DNA from 2 places in the Veillonella sp. 20925_1_51 genome. Region 2 is predicted to be linked to the other one. Evidence: a T-box and tRNA genes for the amino acid it is inferred to sense, from the RefSeq annotation. Region 2 holds a T-box; the other holds one or more tRNA genes.

Region 1 (16,453 bases), 210 kb from region 2:
CAGTAAAGCGCAGTGTTGTTTTATCATCTTTTTCAACAAGATCCCATTTGTTTACAACAATAATTACACCCTTGCCTGCTTCATAGGCATAACCAGCAATTTTCTTATCTTGTTCTGTAACACCATCTTGAGCATCAAGCACAAGAACAACAATATCCGAACGGTCTACAGAGCGTAAAGAACGCACAATACTATATCGTTCAACAGCTTCTTCGATTTTAGATTTACGTCGCATGCCTGCAGTATCGATAAGGACAAATTTTTGATCTCCATGAGTCCAATATGTATCGATAGAATCACGTGTTGTCCCTGCTACATCAGATACGATTACGCGGTCTTGCCCTAATAATGCATTAGTCAAAGAAGATTTACCTACATTAGGACGGCCAATAACTGCTACGTGAATAGTATCTTCATCATCAACATTTGTACCAACTGGAGGGAAATGTTTAACCGTATCGTCAAGCAAGTCACCTAAGTTCATTAAATTCTTAGCAGAAATACCAATTGGATCACCTAAGCCAAGATTATAGAATTCATAAATATTAGGTTCTTGATTAACACTGTCAATTTTATTAACAACTAAAACTACAGGTTTGCCGCTAGCACGTAATATATTTGCAACTTCTTCATCGGCAGGAACAATCCCTTGTTTACCATCAACAACAAATAATATTACATCCGCTTCTTCAATTGCTAATTCAGCTTGTAAACGCATCATCTTAGGAATAACATGACTATTATCTGTTATGAATTCGATACCACCTGTATCTATCATTGTAAATTCACGATTTAACCACTCTGCGTCAAAGTAAATACGATCCCGTGTTACACCAGGAATATCTTCAACAATAGAGATTCGTTTATTAACAATGGCATTAAAAAGTGTAGATTTCCCTACATTTGGACGACCTACAACAGCCACTAATGGTTTTGCCATGGTTTCACCTCATTATCTAATCTAATACATTACTATATTTTATCATATTCTACGTAAAGTACGCAAAAAGGCTAACCAAGGAAACCTTGGTTAGCCTTATATTAGACAATGAATTATTCAGCGTCTTCTGCAGTTTCTTTTGCTTCCATCAATTCAGTTAAAGCCAAACCCAATTTCTTTTCGTCTTTGTTAAGAGAAATGATTTTAACTTCTACTTCTTGACCGCGGTTTAAGTAGTCTTCAACTTTCGCATTACGTTGTTTTGTAATTTGAGAAATGTGAAGTAAACCTTGAATGTCGTCGTTAACAGCTACGAATGCACCATAAGCTACCAAACGAACAACTTTGCCGTTAATAACATCGCCAACATGCAATGTTTCTTCAGCTACGTCCCATGGGCTCTTAGTCAAAGCTTTTAAGGACAAGGATAATTTGTTGCTTTCAGCGTCGAAGGATTGTAATTTAACTTCGATTTCTTGACCAACGGAAAGAACATCTTCCACTTTTTTGATTTTTTGCCAAGAAATGTCGGAAATGTGAAGTAAACCTTCAATACCACCGATATCTACGAAAGCACCATAAGGCATGATTTTACGAACAATACCTTTATAGTTGTCGCCAACGTTGATGTTTTTCAATGCTTCAGCTAATTTAGCTTGACGTTCTACTTCCAATACTGCACGACGGGAAAGAACCAAACGGTTTTTCTTTTCGTCGATTTCAAGTACTTTAGCTTCGAATTCTGTACCAACCAAGTTGTCCAAGGATTTTACGAAATGAACATCACCTTGGGACAATGGAATGAAACCACGAAGGGATTTAACTGTTACTACCAAACCTGCTGGGATAGCATCAATACCTTTACATACGATAGCTTCATCTTTTTCTTGTGCTTCGATAACATATTGCCAATCTTCATCTTTAGCCAAGCGAGTCATGGAAAGATAAATAGGATTATCTTCTTTGATGTGGTTCATGATAACTGCTTTAATTTCATCACCATTTTTCAACACATCTTTGGCAGATTCTGGTGCTGGATAAGAAATTTCAGTTCTGTTCAAAATGGCTTCAGTTTTGTAGCCAAAAGATACATAAGCGCGTTCATCTTCAACTTGAACTACTGTACCTTCTACAACGTTCCCTTTCTTAAATTCTTCTTGACCTTCTGCTGCTAATAATTCTGCAAAATCTTTCATTGTCTCAATGACCTCCTTAATAATCCAGTCGGGAGTCGATGCTCCTGCTGTAACTCCTACCGTCTGTACTCGGTTAAACCATTCCAGTTGTAATTCAGTAGAAGTTTCAATGTGATAAGTTGTACATCCAACGTCACGACAAACCTCTGCCAATCGGTTTGTATTGCCGCTATTCTTACCGCCTATCACTATCATAAGATCTACATTACGTGCTAAGTCAACGGCAGAGTTCTGTCGTTCTTGCGTTGCATTGCATATCGTTTTGAAAACCTTAAGATTCTTAGATTTTTTCTCTAATATCTCTATTATACTGTTAAATTTGAATTGTGAAAAGGTTGTTTGTACAACAACACCCATTTTTTCCACAATTTGTAGTTTTTTTGCGGATTCTTCATCTTCGATGATTATTCCTTTGTTATTTGCCCATAAATTGATACTTTTTACCTCAGGATGGTTTTTTTCGCCCAAAATCACCAAAGTCATTCCATCTTCTATGACAGACTTAGCATCTTGTTGCGCTTTTTTTACATGAGGACATGTAGCATCTAAAATATGTAATCCCTTTTCTTCAGCTTCTGCATAAATAGCAGGGCCTACACCATGAGATCGAATAATCATTGTCCCTTCGTCAATATCTGCTACCTCTTGAATAGGACTTACACCTTTACTTTCAAGGCGACCTACAACTTGAGGATTATGAATGATAGGACCTAATGTATAACTTTTACCCTTACCCTCGGCAGCTTCATTAGCCATTTCAACGGCTCGCTTAACACCATAACAAAAGCCATGGTTTTCAGCCAAAATTATTTCCATAAAGTCTCCTCTATACGATTTTCATGATACGAATCTATCATGCGTTGAATTTCACCTTTAACGCGCTCATTAACCTCTTTGATTGCTTCAGGTGTTGGTTTAGCTTTATTTACAGGAACTTGTTTACCAATAATACAAGCTACTTGATTTTTCTTCATATTATGAGATCCAATAATAGCAACTGGTGTTATACCAATGCCTGTACGCAATGCAATTGATGCTGCGCCATCATGAAATCTTCCAAGCTTACCGCTCTTTTGACGATTTCCTTCAGCAAATATCCCCAGTACCTTATTGTCTTTCAATAACCCTAAGGCATGACGTATAGCTACCTTGTCGATAGCACCGCGATTTAGTGGAAATGCACCAAGCCATGTACAGAAAAATCGAGAAATGGGATTCACAAATAATTCCTGTTTCGCCATGAAATGTACATGTCTAGGTAATGCATAACCACAAATAGGCGGATCATTGTTACTCAAATGATTTGGTACAACAATAACGGGACCTTCCATAGGAAAATTATCACGCCCATATACCTTTAGTCCATAACCGACTTTATAGCGCAACCAAAAGGCAGTACGCCAAAGCCATGTAGAAAATTTATTCATCTTAGATTCGCTCCTGTACTAGATGTAATATATGTTCCACTGTTTCATCAAACGTCATGTTACTAGAATCCACAACAATAGCATCCTCAACGCACACCAGTGGAGATTCATCGCGATTTTTATCCATTTCATCGCGACTTTCAACATTCTTTTTAATGTCTTCTAATGATTGTTCATTAGAAGTACCTTGAACTTCAAGCCATCTACGTTTTGCTCGTGCATCTACAGATGCTGTTAAATATATCTTCAACTCAGCCTTTGGTAGTACAACAGAACCTATATCGCGACCATCTAAAATAACACCACCAACAGCAGCCATAGCTTGTTGGCGTTCAACTAAGTATTCACGAACACCTTTATAAGAAGCAATAGTCGATACATTCTCATTGATTTGTTGTTGTCGAATTAGATCTGTCACGTCTTGACCTTTTACAAATACTTTACAAGCATTTGCAGTAGGCTCTAATGTTAAATCTAATGAAGGGAGCAATGATTCTACATCTTTTTGATTGTTCACATTAACATGGCTATCGAGAACCGCCCATGTTACACCTCGATACATAGCGCCTGTATCAATATATAAATAACCCAATTCATTGGCCACTACTTTTGAAATACTACTTTTACCAGCCCCTGCAGGACCATCAATAGCAATGGCAATTTTTTTAGTATTCATAATAACCTCTATTCTTCATCACCATGTACAGCATGCATTGCCGCCACATAACCAGTGGAAAAAGCAGCTTGTAAATTATAGCCGCCCGTAAAGGCATCAATATCTAGAACCTCACCAGCACCATATAAGCCTTTCACCAATTTAGATTCCATGGTTTTGGGACTAAACTCTTTTAACGAAATACCACCGGCTGTAACAATTGCTTCTGCTACAGGGCGTAACTCCTTTACAGTTAATGTCATATGTTGTAATACATGACATAAACGCATACGTTCTTCTTTTGTAATTTGATTAATGGGTTTACTTGGATCTAATTCAGCAAGGTTTATCACAATCGGAATCAGATTGACAGGTAACAAATCTTTCATCCCATTAGCTAATTGTTTTTTTGAATATAAATCAAAATCCTTCTGTAAGCGTTTGTCTAAAACTTCTGCAGTTAATGCAGGCTTCAGATTTATTTCAATAGTGATTTGTGGATTTTTCTTACGCAACAATTTGCCTACTGTATGACTTAAAGACAAGATTGTAGGACCCGTAAGGCCAAAATGAGTGAACATCATTTCCCCAAATTGTTTTGCTTGTAACTTATTTTTCGAAATAACGGATACCTCAACATTACGAAGACTAAGCCCCATAATATCTTTTACCCAAGATTCCCCTGTTACAATTGGTACCAATGATGGTCTTATATCTGTAACGGTATGACCAATTTTTTTAGCTAAAGCATATCCATCACCAGTAGAACCAGTTAACGGATAAGAGGCACCACCGGTACAAATGATAGCGGCATCACAAGCATATTGTTCCTTATCTGTTGTAACTCCTACAACACGACCATCCTCAACAGTAATTGATGTAACAGGTTCATTTAAATGAACTTGTACTTTATACTTTTTAAGGATTTTCATGAATATATTGCGTACTTCTAAAGCAGAATCAGATTCTGGGAATACACGTCCCCCTCGTTCAACCTTAGTTTTTAAGCCCCAACTATGTAATAATTCAAGCAAGTCTTCATTACTAAAGCGTTCATAAGCGCCATATAGGAACTTACCATTACCAGGCGTATTTTTAATGAACTCGGTCATATCTGCACTATTTGTAATATTACAGCGACCTTTACCTGTAATGCCCATCTTCTTACCAACCATATTCATTTTTTCTAGTAAGATGACACGTGCCCCTTCACGACCAGCTATAACAGCTGCCATAAGACCTGCTGCACCACCGCCAATGACTACAATTTGTTTCATTCCTTACCTGCTCCTAACGCTTTTAGAGCTTTTACTTCACGAATTGTAAGCTGACGAGAACCACCACGTTTAACACCACCTAAGGTAAGCCCAGCATAGGCAATTCGTTTTAAGTTATGAATACGGTACCCAAAGTGTTCAAACATACGACGAACTTGGCGATTACGACCTTCATGGATTGTAATTTCTACTTCATGAACACCATTATGATCATCAAAACCGAGATCTACAATTGTTGCAGGAGCTGTTATACCATCTTCCAGTGCTACACCATTGGCAATAACCTGTAAATCTTCATCACGAACACGGCCCTTAATACGCACCTCATATGTTTTTTCTACGCCCTTAGACGGATGAGTTAAGTTTTGAGCCAACTCACCATCATTAGTCAACAACAATAACCCTTCTGTATATAAGTCAAGGCGACCTATTGGATAGATTCGTTTTGATTCATTTTTAATATAATCTATAACAGTTTCACGACCTTGAGGGTCAGACACAGATGTAATAACCCCCTTTGGTTTATTTAACAAGTAATAAACTGGTTTCTCTTGGGCTAATAATTGACCATTAACCTTAACTTTATCCTTTTGAGGATCAATTTTCACACCTAATTCAGTGATTCTACGACCATTAACCTGAACTTTTCCTTCTGTAATCAATTCTTCTGCCTTGCGTCGTGATGCTACACCACAACTAGCAATAAATTTTTGTAATCGTTCCATATTATCCTTCTGTTTCTGAAACTTCTTGATGTAAAGCCTCAATAGATTCTACGCCAGCACTTCTTAAAAACTCGTCAGTTGTTCCGTAAAGAATAGGTCTTCCTACAGTATCTTTATGACCTAGTTCCGCAATAAGAGATCGAGTGAGTAATTGTTTAATAATCTTATCACTATTTACACCGCGGATTTCTTCAATTTCAGCTTTAGTTATAGGTTGTTTATAGGCTATGACAGCTAATGTTTCCATCGCTGCATTAGATAATTTATCTTCTCTCTTACGGATATGCCCTACATAGTCAGCACTTTCCATGGCACTAACTAACTCAATACCTGCTCCAGATACTCTCAAACGGATGCCGCGATTTTTCTCTTCTAGTTCCCGTTGTAATGTATCTATATAATCTTGTACTTCCTCTTTTGAAAGTTCAAATACTTCTTCAAGCATTTCTATTGATATAGGTTTTGCCGATGAGAATAACACGGCCTCTAAATGCATTGTTGGTAAGCTCATATAGCCCCCTTTCTATACGGTACCTTCTAAGGCTGCAGTGAATATAATATCATCCTCTTCATAGCGCATTTCCATAACTTGTTGCTTCAACAATTCTAAAACAGCCATAAAGATTGTTACCATACCACTTTTTGTTTCAATTGCTATTAATAACTCTCTAAAATATAAACTTTCACCACGTCGTACTCGACTAGATAAAGACAAAATCATATCCTCTAAACTATAACTGTCTTTTTCAACTTTGACCTCGCGAATAGGCTCCTCTTCAGGTAATTCCTTAGCGCGTTTTATAGTCTGATAAAAAATCTCATATAATCGGGAAAGTTCTAAACTATATACATTGTCTATCCCAAGTACGCTTGTTTCTTCAGGTCTACTAAATATGTTGGCGGATACAGCTGTACGTTCCATCAATATAGCTGTAAAATCTTTGATTTTTTTAAACTCTACTAATTTAGCTACCAATTCATCACGTGGATCTTCAGCATCCTCCGGCTCAGGTTCAGCTTTAGGTAATAGCATACGCGATTTAATTTGTAACAAAGTAGAAGCCATTACAAGAAACTCACTACTATAATGAATATCAAAGTGATTCCAATTATCTAAATATTCCAAGTATTGACTCGTAATTTCAACGATAGGAATATCGGTGATTTCTATTTTATGTTTTTCAATAAGATGCAAAAGCAAGTCCAAAGGACCTTCAAAGACATCCAACTTGTAATTATAATCTCCCATAAACCCCAATCCTTAGAAAATATACTTTAACTATATAATTATAAAGCATTTATAGTAGTACTTTCAAATAATTGTTTTTTTTACAGTCATCTGCTATCTTTATTATAGTAATTATTATATATTATAGAAATAAATTATTGTGTATTCCTTCAAGAGGGGATTTATTATGTCATCTAATTTAAAGCAAATTGGGAGAAACCCCATCTTTCGCTTTGGTATCATTGGTATTGCTTTATATATAGCTCTATTTTTCATCTATGAACCTATTACACTAGGTCTAGATGTTGAAGATATAACGATTTTAGCAGTACCAACAATTGTAGGTACTTTTTTATTTCAATATTTTATGGGATGTACCGTTTTTCATAGACCATTTTTGGGATATGGCTTAGTCGGTATTCTTTGGGCCCTTACATTCCCACTTTTGTTCCACTGGTCCTATGTAAAACCTTTATATTTTTATGAATTTGCTAATGATTTTTTATTTGGCTTATTAATCTTTATGGGTTTATCGGGGATTCAATTTTTACTGAACCAAACGAATCGTCTCCATAAAACTACATCATTAATCATGGCAATTATTACCATGATATTGAGCCTTATCCCATTCTTACAAATAGGATACTATCTAACTACATGGCATTGTTTAACGCCAGCTAGTTTACTAGCAGTATACATGACAAATCCTGAAGAAGCATTTGGTTTCTTAAAAAATGCTGCTGGTATTCCTGGTCTTATCGCTGTTGGTATTGGCCTTGTAATATGGACCTATCTACTCTATTGGTCTAATCTAGGAATGAAAGCGGTAGTAAACTTGAATACTACACGACCTATGCGCTCCACATTGCTCATTGCATCCATAGTAGCATTCTTAGTATACGTACCATTCTTCTTATTCCCGAAAACATGTATTGTAGCAAACTGGATTGCAGCTGGCGACTATGTAAAACAAATGCAACAATATAATGATAACCATCATTTAGTATTCGATTCCTTCAATTTGGATACAAAGGAAACTTCTGCTAGTAAAACACCAGGTACTATCATATTAGTTATCGGTGAATCTAGTTCTCGTGATTATATGAAGGTATATAATCCAAACTTCCCTTATGATGATACGCCATGGCAAGGTACTATGCGTGCAGATAATAAAGATTTTGTTTTCTTTGATAACGCATATTCATCATACGTACAAACAGTACCTACCCTCGAACGTGCTCTATCTGAACGTAATCAATATGATGATAAACCATTCCTCGATTCTGCGAATATTTTAGATGTTGCTAAAAAAGCAGGATATACTACTTCTTGGTTTAGTAACCAAGGTGTATTTGGCGAATATGATACAGCTATTTCATTAATGGCTAAAACAGCAGATACCACTAAATGGTCACATGAATCCTATGCTTTCTCTGATCGCTATGATGAATCACTCTTACCATTATTACAGTCTGTTGATCCAAGTAAAAATAACTTCATCGTCATTCATATCATGGGTAGTCATATTTACTACAATGACCGTTATCCACATGAATTTAGTAAATGGAAACAAGGTCCATATCCAGATGGCCAAGAAGCATATGCAAACAGCCAATTATATACAGACTGGTTATTACAACAGATTTATACTTATGGTAAGGAAAAATTAAACTTACAAGCCATGGTGTATTTCTCTGACCATGGTGAAAGCTTGGATAAATCTCATAATCCAGATACATTTGACTTTGTTATGACTCATATTCCATTCTGGATATATTTATCACCTCAATATCGTGCTGAGTATCCTCAAACAGCAAAAGAACTCTCTAAACACGAACATCAATACTTTACAAATGATTTACTATATGACACATTGATTGGTCTTATGCACGCACCTAATCAACGGTATGATGTAACAAGAGACTTTAGTAATGGTAAGTATCGATTCAATTTACATAACCTAACTACCTTACTAGGGGAACAACCATTAACTAATGATCCTGTAAACGCAGGAAAATAAACCTTAACATTTTCAGTAATATAAATGCATTTTATTATGTTAGTATAATGTAGTTTAGGTTTCACTAACACGAAAAAAGAGATGAGTTAAAAACTCATCTCTTTTTTTGTTCCATTAATAAGTCAATTTCTTCTTCCGTATAAACCTCTATATTATTCATTAATAAGGCCTCTACAGTACATCCGTTCCCCTCTCGCAGGGTTTTACTAAAGGTACCATCATAAATACGCTTATAACCGCAACTAGGACTTTTTGCTTTCATTAGAGCCTGCTTACATCCCTGTTGCATTGCTATATGCAATGCAATTTGAGCTCCTTTATGAAATTCTGTGGTTACATCAGTTCCATTAGCCGTACATACACGTTTACCTTGTCGTTCCGCAGGATCACGAGGTGTGCTAAGCCCACCTAATACTTCTGGACATACGGTTACTAGATCAAAAGTATCCTTTAACAGTGGTAACTGTTCTATAAGATTATCTTTTCCATCATAACGACAGGATACGCCACATAAACATTCACTAATTAATAATTTTGCTTTATTATTCATAACTTTATTAAACATAGATAATCGTATTTAAACTATGCCATTCTAATAACAAACGCACTTTCATATTTTTAAATTATACACATTTAAAATCTAGATTTAAATAAGAAAAAAAGACTAACCGAAGTTAGTCTTAATTGGTGCCGAGGACCGGAATCGAACCGGTACGGTTGTTTCCAACCGACGGATTTTAAGTCCGTTGCGTCTGCCTGTTCCGCCACCCCGGCATGGGTAACGATTGTGGAGGCGGCACCCAGAATCGAACTGGGGAATAAAGGTTTTGCAGACCTCTGCCTTACCGCTTGGCTATGCCGCCATATAAAGTTGGAGCGGGAAACGAGATTCGAACTCGCGACCCCCGCCTTGGCAAGGCGGTGCTCTACCGCTGAGCTATTCCCGCATGTACATGGTGCCTCAGGACAGAATCGAACTGTCGACACACGGATTTTCAGTCCGTTGCTCTACCAACTGAGCTACCGAGGCATGAATGGCGACCCCGATCAGATTTGAACTGACGATCTTCGCCGTGACAGGGCGACATGTTAACCGCTACACCACGGGGCCGTATCCAAAGTACTTGCTTAGTATATCGGTTATCAGGACTTTTGTCAACACTATCCTACAATATTTTTGATGAATTCTTCTTCATCTTTTAATGTTGTAGATTCTTTATGTCCTGGTTCGACAATTAAATCCTTTGATAATGTTAATATATGCTTCAAACTAATGATTAAATCACGGGGATTACTCTTGTAGTTATCGGTATTTCCTACATTTTGTTTGAATAAAGTATCTCCAGAAAAAAGATGTCCACCAATCTCCAAACAAACTGAGCCAGCACTATGGCCTGGTGTATGATGTACCATTATTATAAAAGGCCCTACTTCTAATTTACCGGCCACTAAATCTTTACAATTCGTGTACATCTTCTTTTTATATACACTAGGTCTACGTCGGATTAGTTGTAATAACTCTTGATCCAAAGGATGTAAATAAGCAGGAATATTATAATACTCACAAACCTCATCAAGAGCCGATACATGATCACAATGACCATGTGTTAATAATACTGCTAAAGGCTCAGAATCTCCTACCATTTCAATTATATGCTTACTATGAAACCCGGGATCAATAATAAGAGATTTTCCATCTTTAATTAATACATAACAATTTGCTTTATAAAGCCCTAGAGGGCGTTTTATAATATTCATATTATTCGCCCTCCTATAGGATACGATACCGTTTAGCAGATTGTTTTTTTATAAAATACCCTTCCCAGAATTGAGGATGAAGCATAACAAGAATTGTAAATAATTCCAAACGACCTAATAACATGTCTACCATGGCTACACATTTAGCACCATCAGACATACTACCAAAGGCATCTGTAGGCCCAAAACCACCAAATCCAATGCCAACATTACTAAGAAAAGCTGTTATAATTTGCATCGCATCATAAGTAGACATTCCAGTACAAGTCATAAGGAAAACAGATATAACGTAAATCATTAAATATAAAAATAAAAATTGCTGTGCCATCTGTATCCATTTAGTAGGCATCGGTTTACCATTAATGCGCACGACTTGTACCATCTCAGGATGAATTGATTTTCTTAAATAAATAATGCTGCTCTTAATTAGAATAATGAGGCGAATAATTTTTACGCCCCCTGTTGTAGAACCACTACAACCACCAAAAAATGATGAAATAAATAACATCATCTGTGCAGCGGCTGGCCACAAATCATAATCGCTTACAGCAAATCCACTACCAGTTTGAATCGATACATAATTAAAGGAAACATCTCTAAAGATTTGAATTGGATCATTAATATTTGATTGTACTGCCATCGAAATTGATATTATAGCAATTCCAATAAAAATAACTAGCCAATACATACGTGTTTCAAAATCATCAATCAAAACGCGAATGCCTCTTTGCAGTGCATTATAATATACTGCAAAATTACCACCAGCAAGTATCATGAAAAATATAAATACAAAACAGATATAGTTGCTTTGTTCATAAATAAATGTACCTGCAGATGTAGGTGCAAAACCACCTGTAGCAATAATGGAAAATGCATAATTTAATGCATCAAAAGGCTCTATACCACCAGCCCATAGCATAACGAAACAAATGGCGGTAAAAGCAACATATAAACGCCAAAGTTTAGAGGCCATTGATTGAATACGAGGCATAACAACACCAGGTTTTGGTACCGATGCTTCTGCATTAAACATATGAGCTGCATCTGCACCTAAGTTCTTTAAGAACGATAAGATAAGGACAATAATCCCCATCCCACCAATCCAGTGCATTAGTCCACGCCATAAAACATATGTCTTAGGTAAATCGTCTACGCTATTAATAATTGTAGCACCAGTTGCTGTAATCCCTGATGTAGCTTCAAATAGAGCATCAAATACATTGGTTAATATACCACTAAGAATAAATGGTAAGGAACCTAAGATAATAGTTAATATCCATGTAGCTGATACAACTAAAAACCCATCACGAAGACTAAAGCTTTGACTTTCATGACCATAATAGGATAAAAGTCCACCTAAGCCAAATGAAATACCAGTAGTAACCAAAAACGACCAATATGCAGTTTCAAATACGATACCATATATAAAAGGAATTAATGTAAAAATCCCAAATATATATAATAATCGCCCCACTAAGGACATGACAATTTGAATGCGCATAGTCCCTCCATACTAGGTAAGATATTTAAGTAATTTACTTACAGATTCAGGTAACGCAAATAGAACAATGTGATCTCCATCTAAGATTTCAGTATTACCACGTGGTACGATGGCTTCATCACCACGTAAAATTACACCAACTAACGCCTTCCCTGGTAAACGAATGTCTTTTAGTTGTTTACCAGCCACAGGTGATTCACTTGTAATGGCAACCTCTATAGATTCCGCTTTTCCACCTTCAAAGGTCGAAATAGATAAAACACCTTCTCCACTACGCACGAAACGTAAAATTTGACTCGCTGTAAATAAACGTGGCGAGAATACAACATCAATACCCACTTGTTCCATAAGCATAATGTATTCAGGTCGACCTACGCGCACAACTGTCTTTGGTATGCCCATATGCTTGCCGACAAGAGCAACAAGCAAGTTGAGCTTATCATCATCTGTAACAGCAATTATAACATCACTATCTGCAATTTCTTCTGCTTCTAAAAGGTCAAAGTCTGTAGCATCTCCATTGATAACCATAGACTTATCTACAAGATTAGCAAGTTTTTCACAGCGGTTAAAATCTTTTTCAATGACCTTAACAGAGAATCCCGCTTGTTCTAAAAGAACTGTTAGATTTCTACCTAATAGACCAGCCCCAATGATAACAGCCCGTTTATAAAATGTACTGTGATTATGGAACCAAAGATTTTCTACTTCTTCAACAGACTCTTTTAAGCCTAAGAAGAATACACTGTCATCAACTTGTAGAATACTTTCACCATGGGGAATAATCATTTCACCATACCGTAAAACCCCTACTAGTAAAACACCTTCAGGGAATTTAATATCTTTTAAAGGTTGACCTATTAATGGAATATCATCTGTAATCTTAAATTCCATAAGGCGTACAGAACCTTGGCCAAATTCTTCTACATCAATAGCTGATGGAGTCTCTAGAATTTGTAAAAGCTCTTGAGCCGTAACCATTTCAGGATTGATAAATAAATCGACCCCTAATTTAGCACGCATCTCATCATCCATATGTTCTGCTACAGTATTATCTCGCACACGAGCAATCGTTGTAGGAACACCTGTAATTTTAGCTACAGAACAAGATAACATATTTACTTCATCAGAATCGGTAACAGCAATAAACATTCCTACATCATCCATACCGATTTCGTTGAGCAATTGTATATCACTGCCATTTCCTTGAACAAGGCTAACATCTAGTGTATTTTCAAGATTTTGTATACGTTCTGGAGAACGATCAATTACATATACATCATGATTATCTTGTATCAAGCGTTGTGCCAAGGAATAGCCAACCTTACCAGCACCTACAATGACAATTTTCATCGCCTTTATTCCTCTTCTTGTGATTCATTACCAACAGGAGGTGTCCATTGACGTCCTGTTTCAGTTAACAATGTCCAACCATCATCTTGAACAATTTTTTTCTCTTTCATCAAATGCCCTAAAGCACGCTTAAAGGCAGCTTTACTGATATTAAATTTATCTTTAATCAACATCGCAGAAGATTCATCGCTATATGGCATCTTGCCTCCACGATTAAGAAGGTACTCCATTATAATGTCTCCATCAGAAATGAGTGCCTTTTCCTTAGTAGGACGCATAGATACGTTGATACGACCATCATCACGTTTAAAGGTAACACGACCTTCAACCATTTCTCCTACTTTTAATTTTCTAGTCATCTCAGAACGATGTAAAAAGGCAATCCATCGTTCAGGAGTGATGAAGAATGCCCCATCACTAGTCAAGTTGTAGATAGCGCCTTTAACAAGTTGTCCTACTTTAGCATCTGTAGCAGCCTTAGATGCGCGACGCATTTCGTCATCAACATCCATAGATACTGCAAAACGACCAGATTTATCTGTATAGAGTCGAACCCAAACTTTTTCGCCCACTTGAGGACGACCACGCATCTCTGCGTGAGGCATGAAGATACCACGCTCAGTACCAACCTCTACGAAACAGCCAAAGTTTGTAGTATTGATTACCTCAACATACCCAATTTGGCCTACCTTCATCGCTGGTAAACGCATAGAAGCAGTCAAACGCCCCTTTGGATCGCGATATAAAAATACCTCTACTTCATCACCAATGGCAACAGGAGATGTTTGTTGATCCTTATGAAGCAAAATATCATCATTTGTATTGCCAGTTTGACCATCTAGAAAAGCCCCTTGATCACTAGTACGCAATACTTTTAATGTGGCAATTGTATTTTCCAACAATTCTGTAGCCATACTATACTCCTTCAAATGGAACTCGAACTGCATCATTCCATAATTCTTCTAAACCGTAGAATTCTCGCAACTCATCACCACCAAAGACATGACAAATAATATCGCCAAAATCAAGTAAAATCCATTCACCTTCGCGATAACCTTCTCTATGATTTACTGTCATGCCCAATTCTGCTGCTTTATCTTCCATTTCATCAGCAATACTCTGAGATTGCTTAATATTATTTGCACTAGCAATTAGGAAGTAATCCCCTAACATAGATACACCTTCTAAATCGAGAATTTCGATATCTCTGCCTTTTTTATCAAAAGCAGCTTGTGCTAATTGTAATACGATTTGTTTAACTTCTTCTTTATTTTTCATACTATTCCCCTTTTAACGTTTATTAGTACTCTCATCACCCGGTTCTGATGGCTTTGTGATAGTACCACCATTATGTTCTGATTCAGGTGCAACCTTGGCTGTACTATTAGTTGGAGCTGTAACAAATTGTGTCATTTCATTGGCTGGTAGATTTCCCATCGTAATGCCTACTAATCGTTGTGCTTCTGTTGGATTTACCTTCCAATATGTCATATCGCCAACTAACTCTTTTTCACCAGGAAGAATATAGAAATGAATCTCTTCCTTATTAATTTTGCTAGCATTATACACAAGCTTAATAGCATCTAATGTAGAAATATTACTATCATAATGATCCCAAATTCTCCAAATATGCCATGCATTTGTTAAGAAGAATGAATTATGCTCTTCTTCTACCCATAGTTTCAAAAATCTTTCTTGTCGTTGTACACGTGTAAATGTATCGTGTTTTGGATCAGAATATCGTAAATAGGATAAAGCCTTATCACTATCTAATGTTTGATATCCTCGTTGCAAATCAATATCTTTATTTCCCTCTGCATCTACGTGTTCCATAGTCTGTTCTACATAGATTTGTTGATTTCCTAATACATCGTTAGTCTTTTTGAAAGCATTTTGATTAACTACAACATAATATGGTATAGAAATATGGAACATATCTTCAATGACAGCCTTTGTTAGATCAATACCACCTTTTTCATAGATGCTATTGAGCATACTTGCATCGGTCTGATCTCTATTATCAATTTTACTATTACTAGGAATGCCAATAACATCCATTGTTTTTTGATCTAAATTAATGGATAACAAGAATAGACTATCACTTTGACTAGGATTATTATCATCAGTACCGACAACAAGAATGTATAATGGTTTATCTAACCCTTTTTGTTCTACAGATACAGTATTACCATCTTGTTTATTTCCATTATCTACAGCTGTATCAGTTGTCTCAGTAGTACCTGTAACAGCTCTATACACATAAGATACCCCAGTATACAAACCATAGCCTATACCCCCAAGTAGGGCAAGTACTACAATAACAGCTACTATAAATCTAGGCCATTTAACAGATGACTTTTGTTGACGTCTTCT
Region 2 (16,453 bases):
CTACACCTCATAAAAAAATTGATGTCCAAGAATTAGATTGTGATTTCTTCGTATTCTCTGGCCATAAAATGTGTGCATCTCAAGGTATTGGTGTACTCTATGGTAAACGTGAGTTATTAGAAGCTATGCCACCATTCCTATTGGGTGGGGACATGATTGAATATGTAAAAGAACAAACTGCTACATTCAATGAGCTTCCATATAAATTCGAAGCTGGTACTCCAAATGCTGATGGTGCCGTTTCCTTGCATGCAGCTATTGATTATTTAGAATCCTTTGGCATGGATGCTATTGAAGCTTATGAAGAGGAACTTGTAGCATATATTCTTCCTAAGATTGTTGCATTGCCACATGTTCACGTAATTGGCTCTCAAAATCCTAAGGAAAAACACGGCGTAATTGCATTTACAGTAGATGATGTACATCCTCATGATGTAGCTACAATTTTGGATTCTAAGGGCATTTGTGTTCGTTCCGGTCACCACTGTGCACAACCATTAGGTGCATTCTACAACGTATCTGCATCCACTCGTCTAAGTATGTACTTATATACTCGTAAGGAAGATCTAGATGCATTCCTTGAAGTATTAAAGACAGTTCGTTCAGTAATGGGTTTTAAAGATTAGGAGATTTACCATCAATGGAAATGGATCAATTATATACGGAACTTATTTTGGAACATAACCAAGATAAGCGTAATAAACATGAATTAGCTCATTTTACAAATTCTGAGCATGGCCATAACCCAAGTTGTGGTGATGACCTAACATTGCAACTCAATGTGGAAAATGGCATTATTAAAGATGCTGCATACACAGGCTCTGGTTGTGCTATCAGTCAAGCATCTGCATCTATGATGATTGATATCATCAAGGGCAAATCCGTTGAGGAAGCTCTTCGTTTGGTAGAAGTTTTCTTAGGTATGATCAAAAAAGAGATTACCGATGAAAATGAGTTAGAAGAATTAGAAGATGCTATGGCACTACAAAATATTTCTAACATGCCAGCACGTGTTAAATGTGCAGTTCTTGCATGGCATACATTGAAAGAGGCTTTAAAGAAATAATATGAAGAAAACGATATTATTTGATTTAGATGGAACTTTAACTGATTCTCAAGAAGGTATTCTTAAAAGCATTAAATTTGCATTGGAACATTTTGGTTATGATGTACCTGATGAAGAAACACTACAATTATTCTTAGGACCACCATTGGTAGATGCGTTCCAAGAACATTGTGGTATGACCTTTGAGCAATCGGAAGAAACATACTTTAAATTCCGTGAACGGTATGGTACAATCGGTAAATTTGAAAATCAAGTATATCCGAATATTGTAGACTTATTGGCTAAATGCAAAACTGAACAATACACCATAGCTGTTGCTACAGCTAAACCAGAACATTATGCTAAGGATATTTTAGACCATTTTGAATTGACACCATATTTTGATGTCATTGTTGGTGCAAATTATGAATCTGGTTTATTACATAAGAAAGAGATACTTGAAAAAGCTCTTAAACTTTGTGGCAATCCTTTAACTGATGACAATGGTCGTCGTTTGGCCTTTATGGTAGGTGATCGTAAGTATGATGTAGAGGCAGCTAATGAACTTGGATGTATCTCTATTGGTGTTACCTATGGTTATGGTACAGAAGCTGAACTAAAAGAAGCCGATGCAGAGTACATCTGTGATGACGTTGATGAAATTGCTGATGTTCTGGACCTTGAAGAAATGATGGTTCGTAGATAAGCTATTTTAAATAAAATATCAACCTTAAAAGGGCTAGAGGAATTTCCTCTAGCCCTTTGGCATCCATCTAAAAAGGACTAACCAATAGGTTAGTCCTTTTGTGTTATTTTTTTAGGCCGCTTTTTTTAGCTAATGTTTTGATAACCTTAGCACTTTGTTTTTTCAATTTGCCGCCTGTTTGTTTGAGTTGAATACGTGTACGAGAAACACGACCAAGTGTAGTAATCTTTGTTTTGCGACGTGGCTTCATATCGCGCTCGTTACCAAAGTCGCCACGTTGTACACTTGTTGCTTTTACCTTTTCTGCTCTGAAAGATTTACGCAACGCTTTCATAATTAATGTGAGCGGTAAGGATTGCTCAAAAGAATACAAATCAACAGCCACATAGCCTAGAGCAGGATACGTGTGCAATGTAAAGTGAAAGCCTGGTGCAACAGATAGGAGGGCGATCTCCTCGTCCATAACTTGACAACTGATTTCATCAACATCAAGGTCAGCTAAATCAAATGCGGTTGCTACACTTTCTTGTACAGCTGTAGCGGATGAGATTGCATCTTCATCGCAGGAATATAAATCAATTAACAGTTCTTGTCCTAATGCTTCTGCCATAACAACACCTTCTTTCATAAAAATATATCTCATTTATTATACCTATAATTTAAGATTAAGTCCAATTATAGGGGGATGTATTAAAAGGTCAAATGTATAGTATAGAAATTTGACCTTTATATTGACTAAAGTCAAAAAGTCAAATATAATAGATGTATGTAAAAAGCAAATAGTCAAAATATATATTAAATAAAATGTTAAAGAGGTGTTTTTTATGAGTATGATAGCTGATAAAATAGAAAAGTTTATATTGGATCGTATGCGTGAAGAACAAGAGAAATTAATTTTAAAGCGTAACGAATTAGCCGATGAGTTAGATTGTGCACCTTCGCAAATTAGTTATGTTCTAAGTACGCGATTTTCCAATGAGCGTGGGTTTGATGTTGAATCAAGACGTGGATTAGGTGGATATATTCGAATCACAAAATTAAATCCAGAAAGTTCTGATTCTCTACCAGCTGTAACAACCTATCGTATTTATGAAGGTCAAAATACAGTAGATCGTTTAATTGATATAAAAGATGTAGACCAATCATTATTTCAATTACTACAAGCAGAAAAAATTACTCGTCGTGAGGCTCAATTGATGCATAATTCTTTTGCTACATTGATTGAAAATACGGATATTGAACATCGAAATAATGCAATTCGTGAGCTATACGCAACAATGGTGGATACACTACGGAAGGAGTGATGATCAGTGATATGTGATCATTGCCATAAAAATGAAGCTACTATCCATATGACAAATATTGTAAATAATCAGAAAACGGAACAACATTTGTGCAATACTTGTGCTACAGCACTACAACAAGAGGGAAAATTATCTCCCTATAGTTCCTTTATGAATGATATGTGGGATGATAGCTTTTTTACCAATGATTTCTTTAAAAATATGGTCTATCCTGATAATTTATTAAAATCTCATCAATCTAAACGGTGTCCTCAATGTGGTATTACCTATGATGAGTTTAATCGGGTAGGCAAGTTTGGTTGTGATACATGCTATGAAACTTTTGCTAGTGAAATAAAACCGTTATTACAACGTTTGCAAGGTAGTTCTGAATATGAAGGGTCAGTTCCTAGTCATGGTAATAATGTGTTTAAAGCTAAGTATGAAGTTAAACAATTGCGTAATCAATTAGAGATGGCAATTCAAGCAGAGAAATTTGAAGATGCAGCTATCTTAAGAGATAAAATAAAAGAATTAGAAGCCATCATTGGTGGCAATAAAGAATAGGAGGTTCTTATTATGTTAGATACTATATTAGACTCTCCTTTAAGTTCATGGCTACAACTCGATACGGACGCAACGGATCATATTGTGATTTCTAGTCGGATTCGATTAGCAAGAAACTTTGATGGTGTGCTTTTTACAAATCGAAATGATATGTCGTCATTAGAAAAAGTAAATTCTTTTTCTAGAAGTTTGCTTAAACCCCTAAAAGACGTAGATGGACATCAATATTCTAATATTAACCTAGAGCAATTAAGTGAACGTGATCGGGCTATATTAGTGGAAAAACATTTGATGAGCCCTGCTTTAGAGGAAAAACTACCGTACCGCAACTTAGTGGTTTCTGACGATGCATCAATTGTGATTATGGTAAATGAAGAAGATCATTTGCGAATTCAATCTATGGCTTCTGGACTTCAATTGCAACAGGCCTATGACCATGCAGTGCAAATTGATAAGGCTATCGAGGCAAAGCATCCCTATGCTTTTGATGAACGCTTTGGCTATTTGACGGCATGCCCTACAAATGTAGGAACCGGATTAAGAGCATCTGTCATGCTACATTTGCCTGCATTAACTATGTCTGGTCGAATTACACGACTCATTCGCAGCATCATTCAATTAGGATACTCTGTACGAGGTCTGTACGGCGAAGGCTCAGAGGCTTTAGGCGCTATATACCAAATTTCCAATCAACGTACGATGGGGATAAGTGAAGAAGCAACGATTGAGCAATTAAGCAAGATTGTAGAAGGAATAATTGCGGAAGAGCGTAAATCTCGTCAGTTATTATTACATAATGATAAAGAAGGTTTAGAAGATGTGTTATGGCGCTCCTATGGAGTTCTACAGAATGCACGCCGTGTAAATGGTAAAGAGGCTTTAACAAAGCTTAGTGATATCCAGTTAGGCGTTGACTTAAATATTTTACCTCAATGGGGTAAGGATTCCTTTAATGAGCTGATTGCTATAACTAGACCTAATTTCCTTTCAAAGTATGCAGGAAATGATAATCTAACAGATATCGAGCGTGATAGCTATCGAGCTAAAGTAATACGTCAAAAACTTTCAAAATAGTATATATTTCACAAATACTCAATTGATATTCCAATGGTGTTTCCCACCATTGTTCACATATATTTGAAGAGATACAATTACAATTTACATAGATAGAAGAGGTGATATTATGATGCAACGATTTACAGATGATGCACAGCGTGTCCTTTCTTTTGCTCAAGAAGCTGCATTGGAGTTGGGACATGACTATGTAGGCACTGAACATGTACTCATCGGGCTGACAAAGGTTAAAAATGGTGTTGCGGCTAAGGCCTTAGAAGAGCTTGGTATAGTTACAGAAGATATTTTTGAAGCTGTAGAAGAGCAAGTGGGGCGCGGTAATAAAAAAGCAACATCTATATATATGACGCCACGTGTTAAACATGTACTTGAGTTAGCTGTTCAAGTAGCTAACCGCATGAATCATAACTACGTTGGTACTGAGCATATTCTACTCGGTTTACTCAGCGATGGCGGTGGTGTTGCAGTTGGAATTTTACGGGCTATGAATATTCGTACCGACGATATAGTAGAAGCGATTCGTCATATTCTGGGCTCTAGTAGTAATGGTGATGATGGTAGACAAGAAGGAGCGAATAACAATGGCGATTTAGGTGACTTAACCGATTTTGCTACAGATTTAAATGAATCTGCGAAACAAGGTAAAATTGATCCTGTTATTGGTCGCGATACAGAAATTCAACGAGTTATTCAAATTCTTAGCCGTAGAACTAAAAATAATCCAGTTCTCATTGGTGAACCTGGTGTAGGTAAAACAGCCATTGCCGAAGGTTTGGCTCAGCGTATTGTTACTGGTAATGTACCGGAGATTTTACGGAATAAGAGAATTATTTCCCTTAGCATTGGTTCTATGCTTGCTGGTGCAAAATACCGTGGCGAATTTGAAGAACGATTAAAAAAAGCGATTGATGAAGTACAACAACATGATGACATGATTATCTTTATTGATGAAATCCATACTTTAGTTGGTGCCGGTGCCACTGAAGGGGCCATGGATGCAGCGAACATCTTGAAACCAGCTTTGGCACGCGGTGAATTCCAAGTTATTGGTGCTACAACCCTTGATGAATATAAAAAGCATATTGAAAAGGATGCCGCTTTAGAGCGTCGTTTCCAACCTGTTCAAGTAGGAGAACCTAACGAAGAGGATGCTCTTGAAATTCTAAAAGGCTTACGAGATCGCTATGAAGCGTTCCATAAGGCTAAAATAACGGATGAAGCTTTAAAAGCAGCTGTTACCTTATCCAGTAGATATATTACAGATCGTTTCTTGCCTGATAAGGCTATCGATGTGGTTGATGAGGCTGCATCTAAGGTCCGCATGAAAGTATTTTCTGCAGCACCAGATGTTAAGGCCTTAGAAGACCGACTCAATACAGTAAAGAAAGAAAAAGAAGCTGCTGTTACATCACAAGATTTTGAGAAGGCTGCTAAACTTCGTGACGAGGAGCAATCTTTAGTTAAAGAAATTGATGATAAAAAATCTGTAGCAAAAGAAGAAAGTGAGCAAAAGTTAGTAGTTACGGAAGACGATATAGCAGCAGTCGTGGCACAATGGACGGGAATTCCAGTGGCTAAAATAGCAGACGAAGAATCCCAAACTTTACTCCATTTGGAAGAAGAGCTTCATAAACGTGTAGTAGGTCAAGATGATGCTGTTACTGCTGTAGCTAAAGCTGTGCGCCGTGCAAGGGCTGGATTAAAGGATCCGAAACGTCCTATTGGTTCATTCTTATTCTTAGGTCCCACAGGGGTAGGTAAAACTGAACTAGCAAGAGCACTTGCGTCCTCCTTGTTCGGCGATGAATCTGCTATGATTCGACTTGATATGTCAGAATATATGGAAAAGCATACTGTATCACGCTTAGTTGGTGCCCCTCCAGGCTATGTGGGCTATGAAGAAGGCGGTCAACTAACAGATGCGGTGCGTCGTAAACCATATAGTGTTATTCTTCTCGATGAAGTAGAGAAAGCACATGCAGATTTCTTTAATATCTTGTTACAAGTTCTTGATGATGGTCGCCTTACTGATAGTCAAGGTAGAACTGTAGATTTTAGAAATACAGTTATCATCATGACGAGTAACTTAGGTGCTAAAGCTTTACATAAGAACTCTTCAGAGCTTGGATTCTTAGCTCCTAAAAAATCTGAATCTTCTACAAATCAATCTAATAGTATAGATTTTAAAGAAGCTAAGAAATCTGTTATGGATGCTGTAAAACGTCATTTCAGACCTGAGTTTTTAAATCGTATTGATGAAATGATTGTATTCCGGCCATTAACTGAAGAGGACTTAAAACACATTGTCTCTATCTTGATGAGTGATGTTACAAAACGCCTTAAAGAGCGTGAGCTTCAATTAGAAATCACATCTGAGGCGATGCAATTACTCGTTAAGGAAGGTTCTGATTTTACAATGGGGGCTCGACCACTAAAACGAGCTATTCAACGATTAATTGAGGACCCTGTATCAGACCTTATTTTGAAAGGAGATGTTACAGAAGGAAAAACTATAAAAGTAGATGTCAAGGATAACGAGATTGTTGTCAGCGTATAAAAAATATAAAATATACAGTTAATAACTTTCATATAAAAAATATGGGTTAAATGGTATACTATAGAATGATGATAGTTAACCATGTAGTAAAATTATGCATAAAAGGTCATGAATGGTTATCATTCATGACCTTTCTTTTCTTATTAAAATATTTTGAGGCATTATGGGAAAAGCAAAATCAGTATTCTTCTGTCAAAATTGTGGGGCTGAGTCTTCTAAGTGGATGGGCCGATGCCCACAATGTGGCGAATGGAATACATTAGTTGAAGAAATTATTAAAGAAACTAAACATAGCCGTACACCTTCCCGAGGTGTGGGAAATCAAACAACAAAACCAACAGCTTTACCAGATATTGAAATTTCATCTCTCGCTCGTGTATCTACAACCTTTGGTGAAATCGACCGCGTATTAGGTGGTGGGATTGTTCCTGGGGCTCTTATGCTCTTAGGTGGTGATCCTGGTATAGGCAAGTCTACACTACTTCTTCAAGTATCTCAAAAGGTGGCCGATACTGTAGGGACAGTTCTCTATGCATCAGGGGAAGAGTCTCAGTTACAACTTAAGCTTAGGGCAGAACGATTACATATCAATAGTGAACGATTACAAGTTATTGCAGATACAGATTTAGATCATATACTTGAGCAAGCTGATACAATGATGCCATCCTTACTTGTCATTGATTCTATTCAAACTATGTATACTGGTGATATTGATGCTGCTCCAGGCAGTGTTAGTCAAGTTCGAGAATGTACATCTCGACTCCTTCGATTTTGTAAAGAACGCAATATTCCTACGGTAATTATTGGACATGTTACTAAGGAAGGTAATATTGCAGGGCCCCGTATGTTAGAACATATGGTGGATGTAGTACTTTACTTTGAAGGTGAACGGTCTTACCAATTCCGTATTTTGCGCTCAATTAAGAATCGTTTTGGATCTACATCTGAAACAGGTATTTTTGCCATGGTTGAGGAAGGGTTACAAGAGTTATCTAATCCATCAGCTTCCTTATTGGCAGAACGATCTGATGAGGAAAGCGGCAGCGCCGTTATGATTTATCTTGAAGGGGTTAGGCCTATCCTTGTAGAGGTACAAAGCCTTGTTGTTACGACTGCTTTTGGTATGCCTAGAAGAACTGCAATCGGTTATGACCTTAATCGTTTAATAGTACTTTTGGCAGTATTAGAAAAACGTTGTGGTTTTACGTTAGGTAATAAGGATGTGTACGTTAACGTTATTGGTGGTCTCAAGGTTAATGAACCGGCTTGTGACTTGTCTATGGCCGTTGCTATTGTATCTAATTTAAAAAATCGTATTGTTCCTACCGATATGGTCATTTTAGGTGAAGTAGGGCTCACTGGTAATGTTCGTAGCATTCCACGTATTGAACAGCGTATCAATGAAGCTAAGAAATTAGGCTTTAAAAAGTTTATTATTCCTGAAGGCAATTATAAACAAATCAAGGATAATGATAGTTCTATCAAGATTAGAGGCGTTAAATCTATTCAAGAGGCAATGCAGTTGGTATTTTCTTAATTAGGAGGTGATGTAATGATTTATCGGATATTGCGCTATGTAATAGCTATTCTTGTGGGCACAGCGGCCTATGTTGGAATGGATAGCTTAGCACCTATTATCGACCCATATTTGGTATCTCAATTTGAGTCCTTTGGGGATATGTCATTAACCATTGCACGTATTTCAGTATTGATTTTTGGTACTCTATTAGGCGTTATTATTGGGTATTTAATTTCTTCATTTATTTTAAAGCAAGGCTTAGTCATTGCTAAACGTTTAGAACGCATTCTTACTCATATTCCAAATCAAGAATTGATTGCAGGCACCATCGGTTTATTATTCGGTCTTATTATTGCAAATTTAATTGGTGTTGCATTCAATCAAGTACCTATTATAGGACCTTATATTCCTATTATATTGAGTGCTATCTTTGGATATAGTGGCCTTAAAATTATGGCTCGTAAAGGCCCTGAAATGTACAATAACTATGTACAACAATGGAGTGGAGAAGGCCCTAAAAAAACAAGTCGTTTTAAAATGTTCTCTACTCATAAATCTGATAAAACTACGAGCACACCAAAACTACTAGATACATCTGTTATTATTGATGGACGTATTAAGGAACTATGTAATACAGGATTTATTGAAGGCCCTCTAATGGTTCCCCTCTTTGTATTGAATGAGTTACAAATTATTTCTGACTCTGCTGATGCTACAAAGAGAAATCGCGGTCGTCGTGGCCTCGATATTTTGAAAGAGATGCAAGATGCTAACAAGGTAGCCATTGAAGTGATAGAAGATGATTATGATGATCTTACAGAAGTAGATTCTAAATTAATGCGTCTTGCTTTGGATAAGCAGTGGAAGTTGATGACTAATGACTTCAACTTAAATAAGGTGGCTCGAGTGCAAGGCATTGAGGTGCTTAATCTGAATGAACTAGCCAATGTACTGAAACCGGCCCTCATTGCAGGCGAATGGATTCGCGTGCAAATTATGAAAGAAGGCAAGGAAGTACACCAAGGTGTTGCTTATCTCGATGATGGTACCATGATTGTTGTTGAAGATGGTAAACCTTATGTGGGGCAAACTGTAGAGGTAATGGTTACATCCATATTACAAACTAGTGCAGGTCGCATGATCTTTGCTCGTGTAGATGGAGGACAAAATGGACAAGGTAATTAGTTGTATTGTTCTCGCCGCTGGTGCGGGGCGCCGCATGGGGTATAAAGAAAATAAGATATTTATCCCTTTAGGACGATTCTCTATCATTCAGCGTACATTGCAAAATGTGGCAAATATTGAAGGTTTGAAAGAGATTATTCTTGTTGTAGCCGAAGGCGAACAAGAATATATGACAAAACATATTCAAGAGTTGGATTTGTCTGTTCCAGTTCATATAGTGCTGGGTGGAAAAGAGCGTCAAGACTCTGTAGCATGTGGCCTTAAAACTGTATCAGAAGAAACCAATATTGTCCTTGTTCATGATGGAGCGCGACCATTAGCCTCTACAGAAATGTTTAATAATGTTGCTGACTCGGCTAATACCTATGGTGCTGCTACAGTAGGTGTTCCGGCTACAGATACCATTAAACGAGTTGATACAGACCATAATGTTCTAGAAACATTACAGCGTAGTGAGCTATACCAAATTCAAACGCCACAAGGCTTTCAAAAAGAATTATTTGTAGAGGCTCATCAAGCGGCATATGAAACTAAGTATCTTGGTACTGATGATGTATCACTAGTTGAGTATGTAGGTAAACCTGTACATATAGTTGAAGGGGATTATTGTAATATTAAAGTGACAACACCAAATGATATTGCAGTAGCTAAGCGATATTTAGAAATTGAGGATACACGTATGCGCGTTGGATTTGGTTATGATATTCATCAATTAAAAGCAGGTCGCCCATGTATTCTTGGCGGTGTTCATATCGAATCTGAACTCGGCCCTGATGGGCATTCCGATGCGGATGTTCTTATTCATGCATTGATGGATGCTATGCTAGGTGCTGCAGGTCTACGAGATATTGGATATTATTTCCCACCTGAAGATGACCAGTATAAAGGGATTTCTAGCATGCTTTTACTAGAAAAGGTTAATTCCTTATTGAAAGAACGTGGGTTACAAGCCTATAATATAGATATTATGGTTATTTCAGAGACACCTAAGTTAAAGCCACACATCGATACGATGAAGGCTAACTTACAATCTGTTTTAGAAATACCATTAGAACGTATTAGTATTAAAGCGACAACAAATGAAATGCTTGGGGCCATCGGGCGCCGTGAAGGCATTGCTGCACAAGCTGTCGTTTCTGTATATGAAGGAGAGGTATAATCATGAGTTCCATGAAAGTTCGTTTTGCTCCAAGCCCTACGGGTCCATTCCACATTGGTGGTGCTCGTTCTGCTTTGTTTAACTGGTTGTTAGCACGTAAAGAAAAAGGCACATTTGTATTGCGTATTGAAGATACAGATCTGGCTCGCTCTACTCGTGAAAGTGAAGAAAATATCAAAGCTTCCTTGCAATGGCTTGGCATGAACTGGGATGAAGGCATTGATGTAGGTGGCGATAATGGTCCTTACCGTCAAACAGAACGTCTTGACTTATATAAAGAAGTAACACAACGTTTGTTGGATGAAGGCAAAGCGTATGAGTGCTATTGCACACCTGAAGAATTAGATGCTGTTCGCCAAGAACAAATGGATCGTGGTGAAACACCTAAATATAATGGCCATTGCCAACATTTAGATGAAGAAACAAAGGCTAAATATATTGCAGAAGGTCGTAAACCAACCATTCGCTTGCGCGTTCCCTTGAATAAAACATATGCTTTCGATGATATGGTACGTGGTCATGTATCCTTTGAATCCAATGGTGTAGGTGACTTTGTAATCGTAAAATCTGATGGTATTCCTGTATATAACTTTGCAGTAGTAATGGATGATCATATGATGGGGATTACTCACGTTATTCGTGCAGAAGAACATTTATCTAATACTCCACGTCAAATGGCTATTTATGAAGCACTAGGCTGGGAAGTGCCAAAATTTGGTCACATTTCCTTGATTCTTGGCAAAGATTACAAAAAAATGTCCAAACGCCATGGTGCTACATCTGTTGAACAATACAAACAATTGGGCTATTTACCAGAAGCACTAGTAAACTTCTTGGCTCTTCTTGGTTGGGCTCCAGAAGGGGAAGAAGAGTTCTTCACACAAGATGAATTGATTCAAGCTTTCTCCATGGATCGCGTAGCGAAGAACCCAGCAGTATTTGATATTGATAAATTAAACCATATCAACTTCCACTATATGAAAAATTTGAGCGACGAAGATTTATTCCATCTTTGTTTGCCACATTTGAAAGAAGTTGGCTTGGCTCCAGATAGCTTAAATCAAGCGGATATTGATTGGTTGACATTATTATGCTCTACATTCCGCGACCATATTAGCTATGGGGCGCAAATTAAAGATCATGTAGGCATGTTTATGGGTGAAACTGTATTCCTTGAAGAAGGTCACGAAGAGGAATTGCGTGCTGTATTGAATGAAGAAACAGCACCAACAGTTCTAGGTGCATTCCGCAGTGCATTGGCTGAACTTGATGAAATTACGCCTGATGTTGTAAAAGCAACTATTAAAGCAGTTATGAAAGAAACTGCTTTGAAAGGTAAATTCGTATTCATGCCAATTCGCGTAGCTTTAACTGGTCAAATGCATGGTCCAGATTTGAATAATATTGTTACATTGCTTGGTAAAGAAAAATGCTTGCATCGCTTAGACAATATTAGCGCTTTAACAAAATAGTAATACAATCTAAGAAAAAAGCTCTCATAGCTATTGTTATGAGAGCTTTTTATGTATATTGAGATTATCCTATAGAAATGCTATAATAATCGGCGTCTTTTATTTTTATTTATTATGAAAGTGAGTGCATTTATGAGTATTATTCGTTCTCTTAACCACTTATTCAATAGCTATCTTTCCTGGGTCGTGCTATTGATGGCAGTGTTAGCGTATGTATTACCAACTGTATTTTCTTGGATGACGCCGTACATTGCGTACATGCTTCAATTTGTAATGTTTGCCATGGGTTTAACATTAACAGCTCAAGTGTTCCTTGATGTATTTAAGCAACCGATGAAAGTTATCCTTGTATCTGTAATTCAATTCTTGTGGATGCCATTAGCAGGTTTCTTGGTAGCCCTTATTTTCAATTTCCCTCCAGAAATTGGTATCGGATTCATCTTGTTAGGTGCATGTCCTGGTGGTACTGCCTCTAATGTAATGACATTCCTTGCGAATGGTAATGTTCCGTTATCTGTATCTGCAACGACTGTTTCTACATTATTGGCTCCAATTTTGACACCTTTATTCGTTGTATTGTATGCAGGTGCTACATCTTCCATTGAAATCCAATTTATGCCGATGTTTATTTCTATCGTAAAAATCGTATTGGTACCGATCATCTTGGGTATCGTATTGAATTACTTCATCGGCTCTAAGATCGAACCTGTTAAATCTGTATGTCCTACAATTGCGGCTATTGCAGTATTATTAATCTTGGCTGCTGTTACTGCAGTGAACCAAAAACAAATTGCTGAAACTGGTTTCATCATCTTCGTAGCTTGCTTAGTACAAAATGTGAGTGGTTATGTAGTAACGTACTTTATATGTAAGGCTCTTAGTATTGATGTTTCCTCTCGTCGTGCAATGCAAATTGAAGTGGCAATGCAAAACTCTGCATTATCCGTATCTTTAGCGCTTAAACATTTTACTCCTCAAGCGGCAGTAGCAGGTGCAGTATTCTCTATCATTCATAACTTTACAGGCTCTATCTTCGCAGGTATTTGCCGTAAACATGACGATCAAGAGAAGTTGGAAAATGCTTAATAGTTAATTCATCATCCTCATCTTTCAAATTTATATCCGAAATATGCATGTTTAATACATTGTTTGGCTATGTTGAAAGATGAGGGTTTTCTTGTTTTCATTGACATTCTATAGGATAATTGATATAATATTTCTATATCTGAATATAGATTTAATAGTAAAAGCTGAGACTGAAAGAAGTACTCTACAACTAACTTTTTAGCGAGAACCGATGGTGGGAGGGTTCAAGTATAGGTAGACGAAATGCATTCACGAGCTGACATTCCGATTATAGGTAGGTTTGTCCGGTGACGCGCCGTTATGCGATGAGTGGGTGCCACTGCTGGTACCTAACAGAGTGGAACCGCGGACCATCGTCTCTGTATGAGATGAGGGGTCTTTTTTATTTTACGAAAATGGAGGCATCGGTAACGATGAGAGAAATTACAGTTTATAATACTATGACGCGCCAAAAAGAGGTGTTCAATCCTGTAACACCAGGTGAGGCAAAGATGTACGTATGTGGTGTTACACCATATAACCATCCTCACATTGGCAATGCACGTCCATTCGTAACTTGGGACGTAATTCGTCGCTATATGAAACATGTAGGCTATAAAGTAACATATGTACAAAACTTTACTGATGTAGATGACAAAATCATCAATACATCCAATGGTGAAGGCGTATCTTGGGATACTATTGCAAACCGTTATATCGACAGCTATTTCGAAGTAATGGATGCCCTTGGTGTACAACGTGCTGATATTTATCCACGTGTTTCTACACATATCGAAGATATTATTGCTATGATCTCTACATTGATTGAAAAAGGCTATGCTTATGAACTCGATGGCGATGTATATTATAGCGTTGATAAATTTGAACATTATGGTGAGTTATCTGGCCGTACATTAGATGATATGGAAGCGGGTGCTCGTATCGAAGTTGATGGCCGTAAGAAAAATCCTATGGACTTTGCGTTATGGAAAGCTGCAAAACCAGGTGAACCATATTGGGAAAGCCCTTGGGGGAATGGCCGTCCAGGTTGGCACATTGAATGTTCTGCTATGAGCCAAAAATATTTAGGTACAGAATTTGACTTCCATGGTGGTGGTAGTGATTTGATCTTCCCTCATCATGAAAACGAAATTGCCCAATCTGAAGGTTGTTCTGGTCAACATCCATCTGTACGCTATTGGTTACACAATGGTTTCATTACCATTAATTCTGAAAAAATGTCTAAATCCTTGAATAACTTCTTCTTGGTAAAAGATATTTTGGAACAATATAGCCCAGACGCATTGCGCTACTTCTTGTTGAGCACTCATTATCGTAGTCCATTAGATTTCTCTGATGAACGTTTAGAGGAAGCAAATAAATCCTTAGAACGTTTAAGCACTGCTATTGAAAATCTATTGTACCTTGAAAAATGTGAACCAGGTCCATGTGATGAAGCGCAACACTTATTAGAAAAAGCTAAAGAGTATGAAGAAGAATTCGAAGCAGCTATGAGCGATGACTTCAATACTGCGTTAGCTACATCTAGCATGTTTGGTCTTGCTAAAGAGATCAACATTTACTATCAAACTGTAACAGGTCGTGAAGGTGTTGTTTGCCAAGAAGCTATTGCTGAAGTAAAACGTATCTTCAAGTTCATGACAGAAGTAATTGGTATTCTTGAAAAAGCATGGGAAGGCAACACAGGTGCTAACGCTGCTGAATATGAAGAATTAATGCAAGTAATCTTGTCTGTACGTCAAGCATGTCGCGATCAAAAACAATGGGCATTAGCTGATTGTATCCGCGATCGTTTGGCTGAAATCGGTATTACTATTGAGGATTCCCCTCAAGGTGCACGGTGGAAAAAACGTGAAGTTTAAACAATTTCAATTCTTAAAGAATGAAGCAATAAAAAAGTTGACGGCTCTTGAACAAGAGCCGCTTCGTTTGCGTAAACGAACTATAGAGGAGTGTCTCAGTGCAGATGCAGTTATGCTTGCCTATATTGGCGATGCCGTATACTCCATGTATGTCCGTGAACGAGTGGTACAAATGAATATATCTAAGGTACAAGTGTTGCACACCATTGTTACTGAGTTTATTTGTGCTAAGTCACAAGCGAAGGTATTGCTTGAAATAGAGGATGCTTTCACAGAACAAGAACAAGCTATTGCACGACGAGCTAGAAATAGTAATGTAAATGTGCCAAAAAGTAGTTCTGTTCAAGAGTATCGTAGTAGTACAGCCTTTGAAGCCGTACTTGGATTTCTTTATGAAACGCGTCAAGATGAGCGCTTACAAGATGTTATGAAGCAAGCCTTTTCAATAACTCTACGAGGTATGTAGTATGGATAATTATATTGTAGGTCGCAATGCGGTTAAAGAGGCCCTTAAAAGTGGTCGTTCCATCCAGCGCATTATGGTCAGTGAAGATAAGGTTAAAACAGGTCTAGCTGATATTGTTGGCCTTGCTAAATCTCAAGGCATTGAAGTGCGTCCAACACCTATCAAACAAATGAATAAATATGATTTAGAGGTACCACACCAAGGTGTTATTGCTCTTGTTTCTGCTGTTCAATTTAAGGAACTTGGTGAAGTACTACAAGAGACGAATCATGATGTCCCTTTGCTTATCCTAACAGATGGTGTTGAGGATCCACATAACATGGGCGCAATTATCCGTACTGCGGAATGTGTAGGGGCTACGGCCGTACTCATTCCTAAGCGTCACAATGCTCCTATTAATGCTACTGTAGCTAAAACATCGGCAGGTGCTATTGAACAAATTCCACTTGTACAGGTTGGGAATGTAGCTCAA

Evidence for each region. The T-box of region 2 lies ahead of cysS (cysteine--tRNA ligase). A T-box ahead of a tRNA ligase gene usually reads a tRNA of that ligase, here a tRNA-Cys.
Region 1: it encodes a tRNA-Cys, which carries the amino acid that the T-box ahead of cysS (cysteine--tRNA ligase) is inferred to sense. The anticodon was not compared.

What each region holds. Positions count from the first base shown of each region.
Region 1 is NZ_JAPVXT010000001.1:220,960-237,412, reverse strand. Features, by position in the region: gene der (ribosome biogenesis GTPase Der) at 1-940, opposite strand, end outside; gene O3607_RS01115 (bifunctional 4-hydroxy-3-methylbut-2-enyl diphosphate reductase/30S ribosomal protein S1) at 1,054-2,952, opposite strand; gene O3607_RS01110 (1-acyl-sn-glycerol-3-phosphate acyltransferase) at 2,943-3,563, opposite strand; gene cmk ((d)CMP kinase) at 3,565-4,239, opposite strand; gene O3607_RS01100 (NAD(P)/FAD-dependent oxidoreductase) at 4,248-5,495, opposite strand; gene O3607_RS01095 (pseudouridine synthase) at 5,492-6,220, opposite strand; gene scpB (SMC-Scp complex subunit ScpB) at 6,222-6,731, opposite strand; gene O3607_RS01085 (ScpA family protein) at 6,744-7,469, opposite strand; gene O3607_RS01080 (phosphoethanolamine transferase) at 7,636-9,468, shown strand; gene O3607_RS01075 (DUF523 domain-containing protein) at 9,563-10,018, opposite strand; tRNA gene O3607_RS01070 (tRNA-Leu) at 10,154-10,242, opposite strand; tRNA gene O3607_RS01065 (tRNA-Cys) at 10,257-10,331, opposite strand; tRNA gene O3607_RS01060 (tRNA-Gly) at 10,341-10,415, opposite strand; tRNA gene O3607_RS01055 (tRNA-Phe) at 10,423-10,498, opposite strand; tRNA gene O3607_RS01050 (tRNA-Asp) at 10,504-10,579, opposite strand; gene O3607_RS01045 (MBL fold metallo-hydrolase) at 10,630-11,226, opposite strand; gene O3607_RS01040 (TrkH family potassium uptake protein) at 11,240-12,727, opposite strand; gene trkA (Trk system potassium transporter TrkA) at 12,740-14,080, opposite strand; gene O3607_RS01030 (S1 RNA-binding domain-containing protein) at 14,086-14,994, opposite strand; gene rsfS (ribosome silencing factor) at 14,996-15,358, opposite strand; gene O3607_RS01020 (LCP family protein) at 15,371-16,453, opposite strand, start outside.
Region 2 is NZ_JAPVXT010000001.1:427,569-444,021, reverse strand. Features, by position in the region: gene O3607_RS02080 (SufS family cysteine desulfurase) at 1-626, shown strand, start outside; gene sufU (Fe-S cluster assembly sulfur transfer protein SufU) at 641-1,066, shown strand; gene O3607_RS02070 (HAD hydrolase-like protein) at 1,068-1,751, shown strand; gene O3607_RS02065 (S-adenosylmethionine decarboxylase family protein) at 1,855-2,361, opposite strand; gene O3607_RS02060 (CtsR family transcriptional regulator) at 2,576-3,055, shown strand; gene O3607_RS02055 (UvrB/UvrC motif-containing protein) at 3,104-3,601, shown strand; gene O3607_RS02050 (protein arginine kinase) at 3,614-4,675, shown strand; gene O3607_RS02045 (ATP-dependent Clp protease ATP-binding subunit) at 4,785-7,232, shown strand; gene radA (DNA repair protein RadA) at 7,396-8,769, shown strand; gene O3607_RS02035 (PIN/TRAM domain-containing protein) at 8,785-9,936, shown strand; gene ispD (2-C-methyl-D-erythritol 4-phosphate cytidylyltransferase) at 9,920-11,095, shown strand; gene gltX (glutamate--tRNA ligase) at 11,098-12,567, shown strand; gene O3607_RS02020 (bile acid:sodium symporter family protein) at 12,700-13,653, shown strand; T-box leader at 13,811-14,017, shown strand; gene cysS (cysteine--tRNA ligase) at 14,067-15,515, shown strand; gene O3607_RS02010 (Mini-ribonuclease 3) at 15,505-15,981, shown strand; gene rlmB (23S rRNA (guanosine(2251)-2'-O)-methyltransferase RlmB) at 15,983-16,453, shown strand, end outside.